Martelella endophytica: one gene and its partner. The protein of the gene in region 2 interacts with the protein of the main gene of each other region in a pairwise test. Links are inferred from orthologs where the notes say so. Each region holds a gene or a part of one and is shown on either strand. Other genes may lie near its edges.

Evidence for each region. Proteins that work in one complex are often made in the same cells at the same time.
Region 1: the proteins of dnaA (region 2) and TM49_RS14850 interact in binary tests that used the Escherichia coli proteins (3 or more experiments, as listed by UniProt). The link is inferred for Martelella endophytica from one-to-one orthologs.

Annotation. Positions count from the first base shown.
Region 1 is NZ_CP010803.1:3,250,032-3,256,742, reverse strand. What follows is about bases 3,163-6,015. They hold TM49_RS14850 (HU family DNA-binding protein), read right to left. Parts: upstream 4,810-6,015; coding sequence 4,516-4,809; downstream 3,163-4,515. Other genes in these bases: lon (endopeptidase La), read right to left, coding at 5,000-6,015; TM49_RS14855 (DMT family transporter), read right to left, coding at 3,232-4,113. In the rest of the region: TM49_RS14870 (ATP-binding protein), read right to left, coding at 1-773; TM49_RS14865 (metallophosphoesterase family protein), read right to left, coding at 778-2,019; TM49_RS14860 (aldo/keto reductase), read left to right, coding at 2,143-3,129; more of lon, read right to left, coding at 6,016-6,711.
Region 2 is NZ_CP010803.1:2,239,407-2,246,609, forward strand. The notes cover bases 1,246-4,222. They hold dnaA (chromosomal replication initiator protein DnaA), read right to left. Parts: upstream 3,518-4,222; coding sequence 1,973-3,517; downstream 1,246-1,972. Other genes in these bases: TM49_RS10130 (membrane-bound PQQ-dependent dehydrogenase, glucose/quinate/shikimate family), read right to left, coding at 1,246-1,861. Also shown: more of TM49_RS10130, read right to left, coding at 1-1,245; rpsT (30S ribosomal protein S20), read right to left, coding at 4,305-4,571; TM49_RS10145 (2-hydroxyacid dehydrogenase), read left to right, coding at 4,884-5,876; TM49_RS10150 (acetamidase/formamidase family protein), read right to left, coding at 5,880-6,824; TM49_RS10155 (FadR/GntR family transcriptional regulator), read right to left, coding at 6,861-7,203. UniProt on the Escherichia coli protein: Plays an essential in the initiation and regulation of chromosomal replication. Binds in an ATP-dependent fashion to the origin of replication (oriC) to initiate formation of the DNA replication initiation complex once per cell cycle.

The sequences.
Region 1 (6,711 bases), 1.0 Mb from region 2 along the record:
GCCGCGACATGACGGTCGATCTCGAGGACGAGGCCGCGCAGGCGCTGCAACCGTTCGAGCTCCGCAATCCGGGCGGCGCGCTTGCGGCAGCGATCCTGAACGGTGTCGATTTCCTCATCGATCTCGCGCTCTTCCTTCAGCAGCGCCTTCCAGTCGCTGGCGTTGAGTTCAAGCGCGCGTTCGGCCTTGCGGGCCTCGTCGTGACGGTCGAGCGCCTGGTAAAAGCTGCGGGTTTGCGAGCGGCGCGGCGCGTAGATCGCATCGGCATCGGCGGCGAGCCTTTCGCTTGCGATCCTTAGCCCGGTGAGCCCAGAGGCGGCGGAGAACAGCATCTGCCCGATCTCGCCACCATCGGCGAGCATCTCGTCAGCCCCGGCGCGCAGCCGCTCCGAATCGAGCCCAAAGGCGCGTTCGAAGACCGGCCGCTCCAGACTGCCGAGAAAGGCCGCCAAGGCGTCGTCATTCAGCGCCGTCTCGGCGGCTCCCTCCAGCAGGGTATTCTTCCGTCCCTTGCGGCGGCGAAAGGACAGCCGGGCGCCGGATCGCGCCGCGATTTCGGCGCCGATGCGCAGATCGCGCGCCTCATGCAGGAAATCGAAGCCGACATCGCGATCGGGAAAGCCGAAGAGCAAGTCGGAAAAGGCGGACAGCGCCGACGATTTGCCGGCCTCGTTCGGGCCGTAGACGATATGCAGCCCGGCTTCCGGCCGGAAGAGGATGGAGCGATCGGTGAAATGCCCGTAGCGGATCAGGTCGAGCGAGAGAAAACGCATATCGTCAGTTCTCCGCAGAAAGGCGAGCGCCGAGAATGGCCCGGGCTTCGGCCAGAAGAGCGGATGCACTGTCGCCCAGCGGCTCGGCTTCGGCCGCAGCGCCACCGGGCAGCTTTTTGGCAATCTCCTCGATCAGCGCATCAAGCGCCTCGCCAATCTCGGGTTCGCCGGCGATGGCGTCGATCATGCGCTCGATATCGAGCGTGGTTTCGTCCTGCACCGGCCGTGGCGCATCATCGGGCGGCAGGAGGTCGAGGACCAGCTTCTCCAGCCAGAGCTCGGCATGAACGCGCTGCAGAGCCGCCTGCAGGTCGTCATGCCACTCGCCGCGCGCCGATTGCAGCCGCGCCGATCCATCGTGACGCCCCGAAAGGCTTAACCGCAACGCCAGCGGACGTTCGTCGGCCGCCTCAGCGAATTCCTCGACCCTGTGCTCGACCGCGGAGAGGATGTCGCCATCCTGCATGTCCGGCGTCACTGTAACGGTCACGGCCTCGAAGCGGGCGCAGTCGAGCGAAAGCCGCTCGTAGCGCGCCCTGCCCTCCTCGACCGTCACCAGCACTGCACCCTTTTCACCCGTCTCGCGGATATTGCGGCCCTGCAGGTTGCCGGGAAAGATCGTCAGCGGATCGGCGGAGACTTCCTCGAAGCTGTGGACATGGCCAAGCGCCCAGTAGTCATAGCCGCGCGAGGCAAGATCCGCCGGGGTGCAGGGTGCATAGACGGCATGCGGCGGCCGGCCGGAGAGCGAGGTGTGCAGCACGCCAATGTTGAAATGGCCGGGCACGGCGGGCGGATAGGCAAGCGCCAGATTGTCGTTCGCCACGCGCTCGGCAAAGCCCTGGCCATGCAGCGCCACCTTCAGATGGTCGATGACGAAGGTTTCGGGCTTGCGGGTCGAGAACTCGTGCACGTCGTCGGGCATCGCAATGGTGCGGGTGACGATGCTCTCGGCGTCGTGATTGCCGCGCAGGAAGTAGACCGGGATGCCGGCGCGGGCGAGCCGGGCGATCTCGCGGTTGAAGAACAGGCCGATATGGTTGTCCTTCCAGGCGCCGTCATAGACGTCACCGGCAATCACCAGGAAATCCACCTCAAGCGAAAGCGCCCGGTCTATCAGCGCCGTGAAGGCATCACGCCCGGCCGCGGCAAAACGCTCGGCAATACGCTTGTCCTTCAGCCGGAGGCCCGAAAGCGGGCTTCCAAGGTGCAGATCGGCAGCATGGATGAAGCGGAAGCTGGACACGGATCACGTTTCCCTGTTTTCCCATCGGCCTTCGACGGGTAAAAGAACTCCGGACGCTATTTCAAGTCAAAAGCGCCATAAGCGGCGCTTTGCTTTCCAGCGACGATTCTACCGGAGGAACACATGCATTATCACAATTTCGGCCGCACGGGGCGGCCCGTATCGAACATCGGCTTCGGCGCCTGGCAGATCGGCGGGTCCTGGGGATCGGTCACCGAGGAGGACGGCCGCGCCGCGCTGAACGCGGCACTTGATGCCGGCATCAACTTCATCGACACCGCCGATGTCTATGGCGACGGCCGCTCGGAAAAGATCATCGCCGATGTGCTGGCCAGCCGTGGCGGCCAACGCCCTTTCGTGGCGACCAAGGCCGGGCGCCGTCTCAACCCGCATACGGCGGAGGGCTATAACCGCGAGAACCTGGAAGGCTTTATCGATCGCAGCCTGAAGAACCTGAAGATGGAACGGCTCGATCTGGTGCAGCTCCATTGCCCGCCGACGGAAGCCTTCTACCGGCCTGACGTGTTCGAAGCGCTCGACGCGATCAAGGCCAAGGGCAAGATCGCCAATTACGGCGTCAGCGTCGAGAAGGTCGAGGAAGCGCTGAAGGCGATCGAGTTTCCGGGCGTTGCCAGCGTCCAGATCATCTACAACATCTTCCGCCAGCGCCCGGCCTCGCTGTTCCTGCCGGAGGCAAAGAAGAAGAACGTCGCCGTCATCGTGCGCGTGCCGCTGGCAAGCGGGCTGCTATCGGGCAAGATCACCCGCAACACCGCCTTCGCCAAGGATGACCATCGCAACTTCAACCGCAATGGCGACGCCTTCGATGTCGGCGAGACCTTTGCCGGCGTGCCGTTCGAGATCGCGCTCGATGCCGTCGAGGAAGTGCGCAAGCATGTGCCGGGTGGCGAAAGCATGGCCGCTTTTGCGCTACGCTGGATCCTGATGAACGAGGCTGTCACCGTCGCCATTCCGGGTGCGCGCAATGCCGAGCAGGCAAAGGGCAACGCAGCGGCTTCCGATCTTCCGGTCATCGGCGCCGACGTGATGGCGGCGATGGAAGAGCTCTATCGCTCCCGCATCGCTCCGCATGTGCATCAGCGCTGGTAGGTGTATCTCGGACCAAATAATCTCCCCCCTTAAGGGGGAGATCGGTAGCGGCGGGCTTTGGGCCATAAAACACGGGCTGATTGTGCCGGCAGGGCTCCTCCCTCAGGCCTCGCGCCGCCGCTCGATCAGCATGATCGAAAGCGAAGCGCCGAGGATCATCACGCCGCCCACCCAGAACAAGCTGTCCGGCGCATAGCCGAACACCAGCCAGCCTCCGAGAACGTTGAGCGGTAGCTTCAGGTCGTCGAAGGGCTGCACATAGGCGGCATCGGCGGATGAATAGGCAAGCGTGAGGAAATACTGCGCGAGGACGGTCACCAGGCCGAGCGCGATCATGACCCACAGCATGTCCCCGGTCGGCACGGCGAAGCCACCGCCGATGGCGACCAGAAGGTTGATCGGCGTCAGCAGCATCAGCAGCCAAACGGTGATCGATTCCGGCGCTTCGTCGGCGGTCAGGTTCTTGGTGATCAGCGAGGTTCCCCCCCACAGAAGTGCCGAAGCGACCGGCAGCAGCGCCGCCCAGGTAAAGGCCTCGGACCACGGCTGGAGGATGAGCACGGCGCCGGTAAAGCCCACCGCCGTCGCGATCCAACGCGAGGCGCCGACGCGTTCATTGAGGAAAAGCTTCGCGCCGACAATGATGAAGAACGGCGAGGTCATGACCAGCGCAATGGCCTGGCTGATCGGAACCGAGGCAAGGCCGATCGCCCAGGCCTGAACGCCAAGTGCCGAAAGCGCCACCCGGATGACATGGCGCCACGGATGCTCCGTGCGCATAACCTTCAGCCCGGTGCGGAACAGATAGGGCAGTGAAAACAGGAGCGCGATGCCATATTGCCAGAAGGCAACCGAAGACGCGGCAAAGCCCATGTTCATGGTGATCTGCTGAATGAGAATGTTGCCGGCCGTATAGACCACACCGGCAAGCACCATCCAGAACGCCCCGACAAGGGCTGGGGAACGGCGAAGTGTCGCGTTCATGACCGTCTCGAACCTTTCTCGCCTCACCCGGAGGCAGTGTGGACGGGACGACGCGACGGGCCAGCAATCGGCGCCAGCGCCGCTGCCATGCTCGACTGTTCTCTTTCATCCGGACTCTAACCGTCGGCTCCGGAGTTGCACCGGATCTGCTGACCCCGGTCCTTGCGAACCGGGCGCTCGCGGGCTTGCGCACAAACCGCGCTTACCGCCGGTGGGGAATTTCGCCCCGCCCCGAGAACCTGCCGGAAAGATATCCGGCACCAATACCCATCAGTTAGTCGAGCGCCGGTGAAACGGCAAGTGGTTTCGCCGGAGTGGAATGGTTACTGAGCGTCAACGAAACGCGCACAAAAAAACCCGGAGCAATGCCCCGGGTCTTGTCGCTTAGGAAAGCGGCGGAACTTACGAGTTGCAAGCTTCCTTGAGGCCTTTGCCGGCCGTGAACTTCGGAACGTTACGGGCCGGGATATCGACCTCAGCGCCCGTCGACGGGTTGCGGCCCTTGCGAGCTGCGCTGTGCGAAACGGTGAAGGCGCCGAAACCGGCGAGGCGGACTTCGCCGCCATTCTTCAGTTCGCCCTGGACGGCATCAAAAACAGCGTCGACAGCGGAAGCGGCGTCGGTCTTCGACAGGCCAGCCTTTTCAGCGACGGAGGCTACGAGTTCACTCTTGTTCATGTTTCCACCCTTTCTCAAATGGTTCGAAACGAATCTCGGTTCAGTCGGGCTCAGATAATCAACACCGGGACCCGCCAGCAATTCAAAAGCCCTGCGTTTCAACGAATTGCAATAGCAATACGACGATTTGTGAAGAAAGGCCGGTCAGAGACCGGCCTTCAAGGCTTCTTTTCCACAGGAGCCCCGGAAAAGTGGCTATTTTTCGGCGTTAGTGAGCCATTGTCTTGCCCGAGTCGGCATCCTTGTCGTCGGTGGAAATCGCCACGTTTTCAGCCGCGGGATCCCATTCGATCGGCTGCGGCACCTCCAGCAAGGCGTGCTGCAGAACCTCACCCATGCGCGAAACCGGGATGATTTCCAGGCCGTTCTTGACGTTGTCCGGAATGTCGGGAAGGTCCTTGGCGTTCTCTTCCGGGATCAGCACCTTCTTGATGCCGCCACGAAGAGCCGCAAGCAGCTTCTCCTTCAAACCACCGATCGGCAGAACCCGGCCGCGAAGGGTGATCTCACCCGTCATCGCCACGCTCTTGTCGACCGGAATACCGGTCATTACCGAGACGATCGCGGTCGCCATCGCGACACCTGCAGACGGTCCGTCCTTCGGGGTCGCCCCTTCCGGCACATGGACGTGAATGTCGTTCTTGTCGAACATAGGCGGCTTGATGCCGAAGTCGACGGCGCGCGAGCGGACATAGGAGGCCGCTGCCGAAATCGATTCCTTCATCACGTCGCGCAGGTTGCCGGTGACCGTCATGCGACCCTTGCCGGGCATCATCACGCCTTCGATCGTCAGCAGCTCACCGCCGACTTCCGTCCAGGCAAGACCGGTGACAACACCGACCTGGTCCTCACCCTCGGCCTCGCCGTGGCGGAACCGCTGGACACCGAGATAATCCTCAAGATTATCGGCAGTGATATGGACTTCCGTCTTGTCGCCCTTGACGATCTCGGTGACGGCCTTGCGGGCAAGCTTCATCAGCTCGCGCTCGAGGCTGCGCACGCCCGCTTCGCGGGTGTACTGCTGGATGACCCGCGTGATCGCCGCATCATCAACCGAGAACTCCTCGGACTTCAGTGCGTGTTCGCGGATCGCCTTCGGCAGCAGGTGACGCTTCGCGATCTCCAGCTTTTCCTCTTCGGTGTAGCCGGCAATGCGAATGATCTCCATGCGGTCCATCAGCGGGCCCGGAATGTCGAGCGTGTTCGCCGTGGTGATGAACATCACGTTGGACAGGTCGTATTCGACTTCCAGGTAGTGGTCCATGAAGGTCGAATTCTGTTCCGGGTCCAGCACCTCAAGCAGAGCCGAGGACGGATCGCCGCGGAAATCGGCGCCCATCTTGTCGATCTCGTCGAGCAGGAAGAGCGGGTTGTTCTTGCCCACCTTCTTCATCGACTGGATGATCTTGCCGGGCATCGAACCGATATAGGTCCGGCGATGACCGCGGATCTCGGACTCGTCACGGACGCCACCGAGCGCCATGCGCACGTACTCACGGCCGGTTGCCTTGGCAATCGACTGGGCAAGCGAGGTCTTGCCGACGCCGGGCGGGCCGACGAGGCACAGGATCGGGCCTTTCAGCTTCTTGGCGCGGGCCTGGACGGCGAGGTATTCGACCACACGGTCCTTGACCTTTTCGAGACCGAAATGATCTTCTTCGAGCACCTTCTCGGCAGCCTTCAGATCGCGCTTGACCTTGGACTTGTTGTTCCAGGGCAGGCCGACAATCCAGTCGAGATAGTTGCGGACCACAGTCGCTTCTGCCGACATCGGGCTCATGTTGCGCAGCTTCTTCAGCTCGCCCTCAGCCTTTTCGCGGGCTTCCTTGGAAAGCTTGGTCTTCTTGATCTTTTCTTCAAGTTCACCGACTTCGTCGCGACCGTCCTCGCTCTCGCCGAGCTCCTTCTGAATGGCCTTCA
Region 2 (7,203 bases):
GATCGATGGCGACGCTGCCCCAGTCCGAACCGCCATTATAGCCGGGATATTCGATATAGGGCTTGTCGGCTGTCGGCGCCGTGTACTCGCCATCGTAATGCGCACGACGGAACTGGATCCGGCACCATAACTGGTCGATCGGGCTCATTCCCCACATGTCGCGCGCCGTCAGCTTCGGTTGGTCGAGATGGGCATAGCCGGAATAGGGCTGGGTCTTGGCCAGATTGTCCGGCTCGACGCCGCCCGAAGGCACCGGGCGCTCTTCCACGGGAAACAGCGACTCGCCGGTCTTGCGGTTCAGCACGTAGATCTGGCCCTGCTTGCTCGGCAGCACCAGCGCCGGGACGGTGCCATTGTCGGTTTTCATGTCGACCAGAGAAACCTGTGAACCGAGGTCATAATCCCAGAGGTCGTAATGCACGGTCTGGAAATGCCAGCCGGGCTTGCCGGTGGTCACATCGATGGCAACCAGCGAAGAATTGTACTCGTTCTCGTAGGGCTTTCGGTTGCCGCCGTAATAATCGACGGAGGAGTTACCGAGCGGCAGATAGACATAACCGAGCTCGGGGTCGGCGGTGGCGGCGGTCCACATATTGGGCGTGCCGCGCGTATAGGTCTCGCCGTCCGTTGGAGCGCCGGTGCGATCCGGTGCGCCCATATCCCAGGCCCAGGCGAGCTTGCCGTTTTCGGCGCTGTAGCCGCGGATGACGCCGGAGGGCGCATTCTCGGCCTGACCATCCTTCACCTGCGCGCCAACGACGATGACGCCGCGCACGATGGTCGGCGGCGCGGTGATCGCGTACCAGCCGGGAACGGTCTTGCCGAGGCCCTTTTCCAGGTAGACCATGCCCTTGTCGCCGAAATCCTCGCACAGGCGACCGTGTTCGGCGTCGATGGCAATCAACCGGGCATCGAGCGTGCCGATGATGATGCGTTCGGCGCAGGGCGCGTCGGCCGACATTGTCGGCACCTGGTAATAGGCGACGCCGCGGCAAGTCGCGCCGTAGGGAACGGCGTCGTCCGGCACCTTCGGGTCATAGCGCCACTCTTCCTTGCCGGTGCCGGCATCGAGCGAGATCAACTCATCCTTGGCCGAACAGACATAGACGTGGCTGCCAACCTTCAGCGGCGTGTTTTCCGGCGAATAGGAGCCCTTGGCGTCCTTGTCGGGCATATCGCCGGTGTGGAAGTGCCAGACCTCCTTCAGGTTCTTGACGTTGTCGACATTGATCTGGTCGAGCGGCGAATAGCGGGTCGCATCGCGTGAACCACCATAATACGGCCAATCCGCGCCGCTCCGGCGAACGTTGACGCCTTCGGCGGAGGTGCTCACCATCGTGCCGGTACCCTTGACCGCAGACTTGTCAGGGGAGGCGACCGCGGTGTCACCGGTTGCCGCGTGCGCCATGCCCTGCATCAGGAACAGCGCCAGTCCGGCCATCGCGAAGGCGCCGACGAGCGACATGGCCGGCGTCATTTCACTGTGGGGTTCGGGCGTACGGCTCAACGCCGGCAGCGTGAACAGGCTGCCGATCAGCAGCACGGTCGGTGCGACGACGCGGGGAACGAGGTCCCATCCCGAAAACCCGACCTCCCAGAAAGCCCAGACGAGGGTGAGGGCCCAGGTGGCGAGATAGACATAGAAGCCCTTCATCCTGATCTGCCAGAAGCCGAAGCCGCTGTAGAGGAGGGCGATGCCGGCGACGGCGTAATACCATGAGCCGCCAAGCGCGATCAGCCAGACTCCGCCGGCTGTCAGGACGATACCGATAAGAATGAGGATCAGGGCGAAGATGCGGCTCCACCACCCGGCTGCTCCGAGTGAAGTCGTCCGCCGTGCCCTTCCGGGTTGATCTGTCATGACGGTCTCCGATCAAATTCGTGTTACCTGATGGAACAACGAGACCGCCGGAACCATTGTTCCGGCGGCCTTCAGTCATGACAAATTATTAATCTTGCCGGGCGCGGTGCCCTATTCGTTGATCAGCCTCTTCAGCAGCTCGACCTCCTGCGAAAGCTTCTGGTCCTTCTCGAGAAGGTCCTCGATCTTTCGCACGGCATGCAGCACGGTCGTGTGGTCGCGGCCGCCGAACCGGCGCCCGATCTCGGGGAAGGAGCGCGGCGTCATCGTCTTGGCGAGGAACATCGCGATCTGGCGCGGCTTGACGATCACCCGGGTCCGCCGGTTGGAGACGAGCTCCTGCCGGGTCACGCAATAATGGCGCGCGACAACGCGTTGGATATCCTCGATGCGCACCCGCTTGGGTTCGCCGGTGCCGACGAGATGCACGAGAAGTTCGTCGACGCGGTCGATCGACAGGTCCGGCTCGAAGGAGCGGCGGAAGAGGAGCTGGTTGAAGGCGCCCTCGAGCTCGCGCCCGCTCGCCGTCACCTTGCGGGCGACATGTTCAAGCACGGGCGCCGGAATGTCGATGGACGGGTCTTCCTGCTGGGCAAGCCACAGGCGGCGCTTCAGCATTTCAAGCCGCATCGCATAGTCCGGTCCCTCGATTTCCAGCGACACGCCACCGGTCAGGCGCGAGCGCACGCGCGGATCGAGCGATTCCAGCTCCCAAGGCGCCCGGTCGGCTGCGACCACGACCTGCTTGGCGCTGTCGAGCAGCGTGTTGAGGAGGTGGCAGAATTCGTGCTGGATCATCTTGCCCTGCAGGAACTGCATGTCGTCGATGACCAGAAGGTCGATATTGCGCAGCGAGTCCTTCAGCGTCAGGGCGTCATTGTCGCGGATCGCGGTCGCAAACTTCCACATGAAGTATTCGGCCGTCAGATAGACCACGCGCGGCTTGTCCGGAGCGACGAGCGCCGCATTGGCGATCGCCTGCAAAAGGTGGGTCTTGCCGAGGCCGACCGATGAATGAATGAACAGCGGATTGAAGCGAACGGCGGCCGAGCCCGATTCCGCGATCGTGCGGGCAGCGGCCAGTGCCACACGGTTCGACGAGCCCTCGACGAAGCTGTCAAAGGTGAAGAAGGGATCAAGCGGCGAGCCGAAAACGGTGGCCGCGGTCGAGGAGGCGGGGCGCACGGCTTCTGGTTCGGGCATCAGCGGCTGGTTGGCGGCGCTGCGCGCCATCGGCCGGGTCGGCGCAGGCTGCGCGGCAATCACGGGCTTTTCCTGCTCGGGCGCTGGCTGCGGGCGCGGAGCGCGGGTCGCGGAGCGGACCAGGATCTCGATCTTCAGCACCTGCGGCCGCTCGCCCTGCACCAGCTCGGTCATCAGCGCCAGATAGTGGTTGTTGATCCAGGACTTCAGGAAAGCCGTCGGGACCGAGAAGCGCATCACGCTCTTGTCCGCCGAATGCAGCTTCAGCCGCCCGAACCAGCTCGCATAGACATCGCCGCCGACATGGGCCTTGAGAGCGATGCAGAAGCGTTCGAAAAACAGATCATCAGAGGTATCGTTCACGACGGCCGGCGCCCCTGCATGGACTTCCCCCCTTGCTTCAGCGTCATCTGCCTTCTCGCCGATACGCGAAGCCACCACTCTCATTTTCATCTTGCCGCCTTTCAACAGTCATCACCCTGGCGCAAGCCTTCTTGCCGGCTTGCTGCCTGATTTCGCCCGTGCCGGTCATTGCCGGCTTTTTATTGTGAATTGTCCGGAACGTCGCCGGATTGGTGGGAGCCCTGGCAATCGAACCTCGTATTCGATCGCGTCATTCAGGACTTCAAAAACATTCAATCGCGCCTTGTCGAAACCCTCCCCTTCAAGTCCAAAAAAAGCGCGCAACAATACAGAACCGGATTCGTACTAAATCCGGTGCGCAACCAAAGATTGTCGGAAAAACGACGTCATGCGACATCGCTTTTGGCGAAGGAAGGACAGCAAGTTCGTGGGTGAACCCGCCCCTCCCGGAAAATCCGGAAGCTCAATCCGTCCGCCGTTGTGGGAGCATTTAGGCAAGTTCGGTCATCAATTTCAACAAGGAATTTTCGCCAAATCCCAGCCTCCGGCATTGACTCTGCGGGGGGCGTCAGGGCCCGATGACGGAGGCAAAAAGAATCGCTTTTGAATCAATTAGATTCAGCAGCCGTTTTTAAAGTCGCGCCGAATCGTCACCGAAAAAATAAATTCGCTTGACTCGTTTTTTGGCCCTTCGGAAGCGATCAGATTTCGTCCATGTCGCAAGCTTCTCTTGTAAGCCCTTGAATTGGAGAGAAAAAATCCGTCATTTTTGTGACACAAGAGTGCAACGAAGTCGTCACAATCAGCAAGTGTATGAAGCCAAATAAAAAACCCGGCTCGGGGCCGGGTCTTTTAATCACATGATTTTGATCGGGCTTCAGGCCGACAGCGTCTTCACACGCTGTGCCAGACGCGAAACCTTGCGCGAGGCGGTATTGCGGTGAACCACGCCCTTGCTGGCAGCGCGAGCCAGTTCCGGTTCTGCGACCTTCAGAGCGGCCTTGGCCTGCTCGAGATCACCGGCGGCGAGCGCCTCTTCTACCTTACGGACGTAACCGCGAACGCGCGAACGGCGCGACTTGTTGATGGCGGTACGGCGGGCCATCTTGCGCGTCGCCTTTTTCGCCGAAGTTGTATTGGCCATATAAGTCTCTCTTCGAGTTCTGTCGCGAGCTCCGGCATGTTCGGCGTACCGAATGTTCGAACGCTTATCTGCCAGGAGCAATTGATGAAGCTTCAGTCAGCTTTCAAATACTGTGGGCGGGCATATAAAGGCAAAAGCGGCTTCCGTCAATGTGCATTCCGGCGTTTTTACCCCGAAAAGGCCGGAGTGCGGGGCAAGCGCCGCGACAAACCGTCCACGCCGCCGCTTGCGGCCGTCTTGCCATTGTCATTGTCCGAAACCACCCTAAACTCTCGGCGTACCCGGCCCCACTTGCAATAAACAGGAAACCCCATGCGTGTCACAGTCTTTTCCGCCAAGCCCTATGACGAGGAATTCCTGAAATCGGCCAATGAGGGCCGGCACGACCTGGTCTTCACCGAGGCCGCGCTGCATGCGCCGACCGCGCGGCTCGCCGCCGGTTCCAAAGCCGTCTGTGCCTTCGTCAACGACGATCTCGGTGCCTCGACGCTGTCAGTGCTGCACGAGGCGGGCGTGAAGCTGGTGGCGCTGCGCTGCGCCGGCTTCAACCGGCTCGATCTGTCAGCCGCCGACCGCCTTGCGATTGCCACGGCCCGCGTGCCGTCCTATTCGCCCTATGCCATCGCCGAGCACACGCTGGCGCTGGTAATGACGCTGAACCGCAAGATCCACCGCGCCTATAACCGGGTGCGCGAGGGCAATTTCGCGCTCAATGGGCTGCTCGGTTTCGATCTCCACGGCAAGACCGTCGGTGTGGTCGGTACCGGCGGGATCGGCCGCAACGTGATGCGGGCCTTTGCCGGCTTCGGCTGCGAGCTTCTCGCATTCGATCCGTATCCGAACGACGAGGCGATCGCGCTCGGAGCCCGCTATGTCGACAAGGCCGAGCTGCTCGACAAGGCGGAGATCATTTCGCTGCACTGCCCGCTGACACCGGAAACGCGGCATTTCATAGACGAGGAGGCGATTGCCGCGATGAAGAATTGCCGCATGCTGGTGAACACCAGCCGTGGCGGCGTCATCGACACGCTGGCCGTGATCGAGGGACTGAAGTCCGGCAAGATCGGCGCTCTGGCGCTCGACGTCTATGAGGAAGAAGAGGATCTGTTCTTCCGCGACCTCTCCTCAACGGTGATCCGCGACGACATCTTCGCCCGGCTGCTGACCTTCCCCAACGTGCTGATCACCGGCCACCAGGGCTTCTTCACCCAGGAGGCGCTGTTCAACATCGCCAAGACCACGATCGGCAACATCACCGCCTTCGAGGACAAGGGAGAGGCTCTGTTCCCGATCGACCGGCGATAGACCCTATTCGAAGACAATCCGCGGGAAATAGAAGGACACGACCCAGTTGGGGGCGTCGACGATTTCGCTGATCTTCAGGTCACCGCAGACCGAGCAGAGCATGTAGGCATCCTCGGCGTTGAGATTGCGCGTGCGGGCGAGGAGATCGATCATGTGGGAGACCGCGTCTCGAGCGGCCTGCATCAGATCCGGGCCGATGCCGGTGGTCACATCGTAGCCGGCGCTGTCCAGATGCCGCGAGATTGGACCGGGCGTGATGAAATGCGGGGTCCTGGGGGCGGCATCCTTGATCACCTCGACGGTGAGCGACACGTCCATCGCGGTTTCGATCGCTGTTCCGCAGACCTCGCCATCGCCTTGCGCGGCGTGGCAGTCGCCGACCGAAAGCAGCGCGCCCTCGACCTCGACCGGAAGATAGAGCACCGTTCCGGCAGCGATGTCGCGGATATCCATGTTGCCGCCGATCCGGCGCGGCGGGATGACGGAGTGGTTGCCGGGCTCCATCGGTGCCACGCCGATGGTGCCGATGAAGGGCCGCAGCGGCACGCGTGCGAGCGAATTGAAGACCGCAGGCGTCGCCACATCGGTCTCGTAATTCCAGAGCTTCAGCTTCGGCATGACGAACTGGTCGGAAAGCAGGCCGAAACCGGGGATGATCGCCGTCCAGCCGAAACCCGACGGTGCAAATTCATTGACCGTGACCTTCAGCGCATCGCCCGGCATCGCGCCCTCGACGAAGAGCGGTCCGGTCAGCGGATTGGCATCGGCAGGATCGGACGTCGTGACATCGTGGCTGGTGCTGGCATGGTGATAGTGGCCATTGCCGGCATCGCGACAGCAGAAGGTGACAGTGTCGCCGGAGCTGGCGCGCAGGACGGGACGGAGCGCCCGGTTCCAGCCGAGATGGCCGTCATGGGCGTGGATCGTGTGTGCATGCGGGAGCTTCATTCCCGTCCTCTCCCTTTCGCAACCTGTTCGCGCCCCTCAGTCGGCGCCGCGGTTGAGCCGTGCCCGCGCCAGCATGTAGGCTTCCGCCTCGATCATGTGCTCGGTCATGATGTCGCGCGCCCGGGTCCGGTCGCGCGCGCCAATCGCCTTGATGAGTTCGATTTGATAGAAAACGCCGCTTTCGCGCAAGCCCGGATTGCGGGTCTGGTAAATGGCGCGGCACTCGGCGAGGTCGCGCAGCAGATTGAGCAGCAGGCCGCAGGTGAAGCCGAGGACCGGGTTGGTCGCATGCCGGGCGAGCTCGGCGTGGAAATCGAGCTCGGCGAGGCGCTGGACATATTCCTCCTCCGTGGTCTCGGGCTTCTTCTGGTAGAGGCGG